2 regions of the Arthrobacter sorbitolis genome follow, and region 2 is predicted to be linked to the other one. Evidence: predicted binding sites of a transcription regulator. Region 2 holds the regulator's gene; the other holds the start of a gene.
What was found. The regulator Rex, encoded in region 2, represses fermentation and respiration genes when NADH is low (regulators of the CRP and FNR family bind a similar motif). The targets are predictions, from matches to a motif close to CTTGTGAANNNNTTCACAAG.

Region 1 (3,400 bases), 360 kb from region 2:
AGGCGTGAGCCACATCACCGTCAACAGCCCGAGATCGACCTGTTACCTCCGGTGTCCGGGCATCGGGGGCTGTCAGCCGACGGCGCGGACCGGCGCCTGCGTGCTGCCGCGTTCCACGAGCTCGGGGTCGAAGATGACCTGCCGGCGTCGTGACGCGGGCCCCTCGATCTCCTCGAGGAGGAGCTCGACGGCGGTGCGCCCCATGAGCGTGGTCGGCTTCCTGACGCTCGACAGCGGGACCACCGCCGAGGCCGAGAAGTCGATGTCGTCGTAGCCGATGAGCGCGATGTCCTCGGGGATCCGCAGTCCGCGGATCAGCAGCACCGCCTGCATGACGCCGATCGCCAGGAGGTCGTTCGCGCAGAAGATGCCGTCGGGCAGCTCCTCCCTGCGGCGCTGCGCGATCTCGCCGCCGACGTCGCGGCCGGCGAGGACCGTCATCGCCTCGGCCTCGACGACCTCGAGCACGGCGCCGTCCTGCTCCCCGACCGCCTGGCGGGCCCCTGCCAGGCGGTCGGCCACCTGCCGGTAGTCCGCCCGGGTCCCCACGAAGACGATGCGCCGTCGGCCCGCCGCGAGGAGGTGCCGTACGGCCATGGAGCCCCCGGCGACGTCGTCGACGGACACGGAGCTGCAGCGCCGCTGCGCATCGACCCGGTCCACCAGCACCACCGGCATGCCGCGCGCGCGGAGCGCCTCGACGCGGGGCCCGACATCGCCGACGGGTGAGATGAGCATGCCCTGGACGCGCTGCTGCTCGAAGACGTCGATGTACCGGGTCTCGCGCTCGGCATCCTGGCCGCTGTCGCCGAGGACCACGGTGCTGCCGTTCTCTGCCGCACAGTCCTCGGCGGCGCGGGCGAGCGAGGAGAAGAACGGGTTGCCGACGTCGAGCACGATCAGGCCGATCGTGCGGCTCTGGCCCGCACGCAGCTGCCGTGCGGCGTCGTTCCGGACGAAGCCGAGCGCGTCGATCGCCCCCTGGACGCGCTCCCGCGTGACGGCGGAGACGCGTGCGGGGTGGTTCAGCACATTGGACACCGTGCCGACTGCCACTCCCGCCCGGTCCGCGACGTCCTTGATGCTCACTGGCCGACTCTCCACGACTACCTCGCCTACCTCGACGCCCGGGCCCGGCAGGAACAGGGGCCGGAAGGACTGTTGACACTCGGTCTTCAGCAAGGATAACTTTGAAACGTGCCAATGAAACGATTCAAAAGCACGTCGATCTGTCGGAGTCCTCCCCGGTCCGTTCCGGGCAGGTGAAGACACCCGAACAACCGCCGTCGGCAGTGCCCCCGGGCACCCGGTGGCCGCCCTTCCGACGCTGGAGAGAGTATATGACTGTCATCGACGACATCGCCGCGGAGCTGGACCAGCTCGCCATCGAGGTTCCCTCCTGGGCCTACGGCAACTCCGGAACACGCTTCAAGGTGTTCGCGACCCCCGGCACCCCCCGCACCGTGGAGGAGAAGATCGCCGACGCGGGCATGGTCCACCGGCTGACCGGCCTCGCCCCGAGCGTCGCCCTCCACATCCCCTGGGACAGGGTCGACGACTACGGCACGCTCGCGTCCTACGCCGCGGAGCACGGCATGAGGCTGGGCACCATCAACAGCAACACGTTCCAGGACGACGACTACAAGTTCGGCAGCCTGACCCACAGCGATGCCGCCGTGCGGAACAAGGCCATCGACCACATGTACGAGTGCATCGAGGTCATGAACGTCACGGGCTCGCGGGACCTGAAGATCTGGCTGGCGGACGGCTCCAACTATCCCGGCCAGGCCGACATGCGGTCCCGGCAGGACTGGCTCCAGGAGTCCCTGCGCAAGGTCTACGACCGCCTCGGCGAGAACCAGCGCCTCGTGCTCGAGTACAAGTTCTTCGAGCCGGCGTTCTATCACACGGACGTCCCCGACTGGGGCACCTCCTACGCACACTGCCTCCAGCTCGGCGAGAAGGCACTCGTCTGCCTCGACACCGGCCACCATGCCCCGGGGACCAACATCGAGTTCATCGTGGCGCAGCTGATCCGCCTCGGGAAGCTCGGCTCCTTCGACTTCAACTCGCGCTTCTACGCCGACGACGACCTCATCGTGGGCGCCGCCGACCCGTTCCAGCTCTTCCGCATCATGGCCGAGGTGGTCCGGGGCGGGGGCCTCGACCCGTCGAGCGGGATCGCCCTCATGCTCGACCAGTGCCACAACCTCGAGGAGAAGATCCCCGGCCAGATCCGGTCGGTGCTGAACGTGCAGGAGATGACGGCGCGTGCGCTGCTCATCGACCGGACCGCGCTGACCGCGGCGCAGGAGTCCGGTGACGTGCTCGGCGCCAACGCGATCCTGATGGACGCCTTCTACACGGACGTGCGTCCCGGCCTCGCCCAGTGGCGCGAGTCGAAGGGACTGCCCGCCGATCCGATGGCGGCGTACCGGACGAGCGGCTACCAGGACCGGATCAACACCGAACGACAGGGCGGCCGGCAGGCCGGATGGGGAGCATGACAGCCATGACAGAACCGACGACCACGTCCACCAACCCGACGGTCGGCGACCTCATCGCGCGTTCCAACAGGCTCGGTGCCGACAAGCGCAACACCAACTACGCCGGCGGCAACACCTCGGCCAAGGGCCGGGGCATGGACCCGGTGACGGGCGAGGACGTCGAACTACTCTGGGTCAAGGGATCCGGCGGGGACCTCGGGACGCTGCAGGAGTCCGGACTCGCCGTCCTGCGGCTGGACCGCATGCGCGCCCTCCAGGGCGTCTACCCGGGCGTGGAGCGCGAGGACGAGATGGTCGCGGCCTTCGACTACACGCTGCACGGCAAGGGCGGGGCGGCCCCGTCGATCGACACGGCCATGCACGGCCTCGTCGACGCCGCCCACGTGGACCACCTGCACCCCGACTCCGGCATCGCCGTCGCGACGTCGGCGGACGGCGAGGCACTGACGACGGCCATCTTCGGGCCGAAGGTCGTCTGGGTGCCCTGGCGCCGTCCCGGGTTCCAGCTCGGCCTCGACATCGCCGCGATCAGGCGAGCCAACCCCGGCGCGATCGGCACGATCCTCGGCGGTCACGGCATCACCGCGTGGGGCGAGACCTCCGCGGAGGCCGAGGCCAACTCCCTGTGGATCATCGAGACGGCGGAGCGCTACATCGCCGAGCACGGCTCGGCCGAGCCGTTCGGTCCGGCCCTCGAGGGCTACGCCGCACTCCCCGAGGGGGAACGCCGGGCGAAGGCCGCGGCCCTCGCCCCGACCATCCGCGGGCTCGCGTCCACGGACAAGGCCCAGGTGGGCCACTTCACGGACGACCCCCGCGTCCTGGACTTCCTGGCCCGCGAGGCGCACCCCCGGCTGGGCGCCCTCGGCACGAGCTGCCCGGACCACTTCCTG
Region 2 (3,400 bases):
CCCCGAGATGACCTTCGTCTCCACCTCCCACGAGGGCTCCGGTGAGACCTACCGCATCAACGGCGACCTCACCATCCGCGGCATCACCAAGTCCGTGGTCCTCGACGCCGAGTTCAACGGCGTGGCCGTGGACCCCTTCGGTGCCACCCGCGCCGGCGTCTCCGCCTCCACGAGCATCTCCCGCAAGGACTTCGGCCTGACTTGGAACGCGGCCCTCGAGGCCGGCGGCGTCCTGGTCGGCGACAAGGTGACCATCACCATCGAGGCCGCTTTCGTGGCCCCCGCCGTCGTCACCGCCTGATCCGGCGCGGCCCGAGCCGCGACCGCGCAGAAGGCCGGCGCCGTCCCCCGACGGCGCCGGCCTTCTGCGTTCGGCCCTGTTCCGTCCGGGAACCGACGAACTAGTCTTGCAGGGACCACACCCACGCTGCGGACGTCCATGGGGGCACCAGCGGATGGATGACCGGAGACGAGCGCAACGGAGGACGCCGCATGAGCACACCACAGGACACCCCGGGCACAGGGCAGGGCGAGGGGCAGGGCTGGAACCCGCCCACCACGAACGGCAGCGGCCAGAATCCCGCCGGACCGTACGGCGGAACCCAGGGCCAGTCCGGCCAGCAGGGCCAGGACGGCTACCAGGCTGCGCAGCCCTCGGGCTACGCGTACCCCGGCGGCGGTGCGGTACCCCAGCAGGCGGACAAGGGTCCCGCCCCGAAGGAGGTCACGAGGGCCTACTACCTCATCCTGGCCGCCGGAATCCTCTACCTCGTGTCCTCCATCATCTCCTCGCTGACGACGGAGATGCCCGACGTCGCGGGTGCGGGGGTCGGGGTCGCCGTCGGCCTGGTGTTCGCGGTCGTCTTCACCGCCATCTACGTGGTCCTGGCCATCTTCATCCGGAGGGGCCAGAACTGGGCGCGCATCACGGCGACCGTCCTGGCCGCCCTCGACGTGCTGGCGGTCTCCGCCACCCTCCTGCTCATGCCGCTCGTGAGTCAGGCTGCAGAGGCCGGTGGCCAGGCGGTGCCGCCCACGTCAGGGCTTGCGACGGCTCTCAGCGTGATCGTGATGCTCCTCGGCGTCGCCGGCGTCGTGATGACCTGGCTGAAGCCCGCACGGCCCTACTTCGCACCGCAGAAGCTCGGGTACTGACCAGGCGGCTGTCGATCGCGGCGAACCGGTCGCCGCACGATCACTGGGCGCGGGAGATCGGACCGAGGTCCGGCTCCTGCGCCCTCTGTGCGTGGTAGGCCAGGATCTGCAACTCCGTGGCCATGTCCACCTTGCGCAGCTGTACGTGCGGCGGCACCTGCAGCACCACGGGTGCGAAGCTGAGGATGCTCGCGATGCCCGCGGCGACGAGCCGGTCGCACAGCTCCTGCGCGACCGCCCCCGGCACGGAGAGGACCGCCATGTTGGTGCGTGTCCGCTCCAGCACGGCCTCGAGGTCGTCGATGGCGCTCACCCGGAGGTACCCGACCTCCGACCCGACGACGAGCTGGTCGGCGTCGAAGAGCGCGACGATCTCGAATCCCCGTGACACGAACCCGGAATAGCCCGCCAGTGCTCGGCCGAGGTTTCCCGCACCGATGATGGCCACACGCCAGTCGAGAGTGAGCCCGAGCGCGATGGAGATCTGCCGGTTGAGGACCTGCACGTCGTAGCCGACCCCCCGCGTGCCGTAGGACCCGAGGTACGAGAGGTCCTTGCGGAGCATGGGCGAGTTGACCCCGGCCGCGTCCGCGAGCTCCTCGGAGGACACGCGGTCGACACCTTCCGCGAGCAGTGCGTTGAGGGCCCTCAGGTAGATGGTGAGGCGGGCCACGGACGCTGGCGGGATGCGGCGCGCCCCATCCCCGACGGGATGGAGGCCTGGCATGTCCGGCGTTGTCACTGTCATCGGCTCCGTTGCTAGCGCCACCGCCCGCGGTGAGCGGGCGGACCGTCCGGTCCCTCGTCGTCGGGGGCGGAAGTACCCCCACTGTATGCCGACGGTGCGGGGTCACCAAGCCGGGAGCCGGGGCCCTGCATGGGCTCAGATGCCCGGAGGACGGGACAGCAGCCGGCGCAGCCGGCCCTCGTCGATGGACCAGAAATCGCGCTGCACGCCGTCGATGAACAGGACGGGCAGTTCCTCGGCGAAGCGCGCCCCGAGCGCGGGCGCCTGGGCCACGGAGAGCTCCCGCCAACCGAGGCCGACGTCGGCGGTCACGCGCGCCACCACCTCCCGTGCGTCCTGGCACAGGTGGCACGCGGGGCGGGTGAGGAGGACGACGCCGGGCCCCGGCATCTCGGCAGGCATTTCCATCCCCCAACCGTACTGCCGCGCCGCGGGGAAGGGTCGGGAGAGAACTACACTCGGAACATGCCGGACGCACCCCGGGGCACGCGGCCCCTCCCAGAGCCTCCGGCACCGCCCCAGGGCGAGGCGGCGTTCTTCGACGTCGACAACACACTGATGCGTGGCGCGAGCCTCTTCCACGTGGCCCGGAAGATGTACCAGCGGAAGGCGTTCACCCTGCGGTTCGCGGCGGGACTGGCCTGGAAGCAGCTCCGCTTCATCATGCGCGGCGAGACCATGACCGACGTGAACTCGGTCCGGGACGCGGCCCTGGCCTTCGCCATCGGGATCGCCCACGAGGACATCCTCGCGCTGGGCGAGGAGGTCTACGACGAGATGATCGCGTCCAAGATCTGGCCGGGCGCCCGGGCCCTGGCCGACCAGCACCTCACGTCGGGGCGGCAGGTCTGGCTGGTGACGGGGACACCCGTGGAGGTGGCCGGCGTCATCTCCAGCCGGCTGGGCCTGACGGGCGCCCTCGGGACGGTCGGGGAGGTGGCCGACGGCCTCTACACCGGCAAGCTCGTCGGCGAGTTCCTGCACGGGCCGGCCAAGGCCGCGGCGATCCTGGTCCTCGCGGCCCGCGAGAACCTCGACCTCTCGCGCTGCTGGGGCTACAGCGACTCCTACAACGACATCCCCCTGCTGACCGTCGTCGGGCACCCCGTCGCGATCAACCCCGACAACCGGCTGCGCCGCCATGCCCGGGCCAACAACTGGCCGGTGTACGACTTCCGCAGCGGGCGGCGCGCTGCGACGTTCGGGCTTCGTGCAGCCACCCTCGCCGGGTCCGTGTACGGACTGTGGCGTGGGTTCTCCCGCTTCCGGAGTCGCTGACTCCGCTCCTCCGCCCGTTCCTCCGCCGGTGCCGCGGCTCCCTCCCGGGGACGATCGGGCCCGGGAACGACGGCGGCCCGGAGCCCCTGCCACGAGGGCCGGGATCCGGGCCGGTCGGTAGGCCCCCGGCTCGAGGCCGGGCGCCTGGCTACTTCTTGTTGCGGCGCTGGTGACGGGTCTTGCGAAGCAGCTTGCGGTGCTTCTTCTTGGCCATACGCT

Region 1: the regulator Rex is predicted to act here: its motif matches at 1,201-1,220, upstream of rhaI (L-rhamnose isomerase).

The regions. Positions count from the first base shown of each region.
Region 1 covers NZ_JBTNDM010000002.1:12,704-16,103, reverse strand. The annotation lists gene ACX80K_RS04620 (LacI family DNA-binding transcriptional regulator) at 73-1,089, opposite strand; gene rhaI (L-rhamnose isomerase) at 1,341-2,507, shown strand; gene ACX80K_RS04610 (bifunctional aldolase/short-chain dehydrogenase) at 2,513-3,400, shown strand, end outside.
Region 2 covers NZ_JBTNDM010000002.1:373,537-376,936, reverse strand. The annotation lists gene ACX80K_RS06400 (YceI family protein) at 1-301, shown strand, start outside; gene ACX80K_RS06395 (hypothetical protein) at 493-1,155, shown strand; gene ACX80K_RS06390 (redox-sensing transcriptional repressor Rex) at 1,196-1,903, opposite strand; gene ACX80K_RS06385 (glutaredoxin family protein) at 2,039-2,293, opposite strand; gene ACX80K_RS06380 (HAD family hydrolase) at 2,369-3,181, shown strand; gene ACX80K_RS06375 (30S ribosomal protein bS22) at 3,330-3,400, opposite strand, start outside.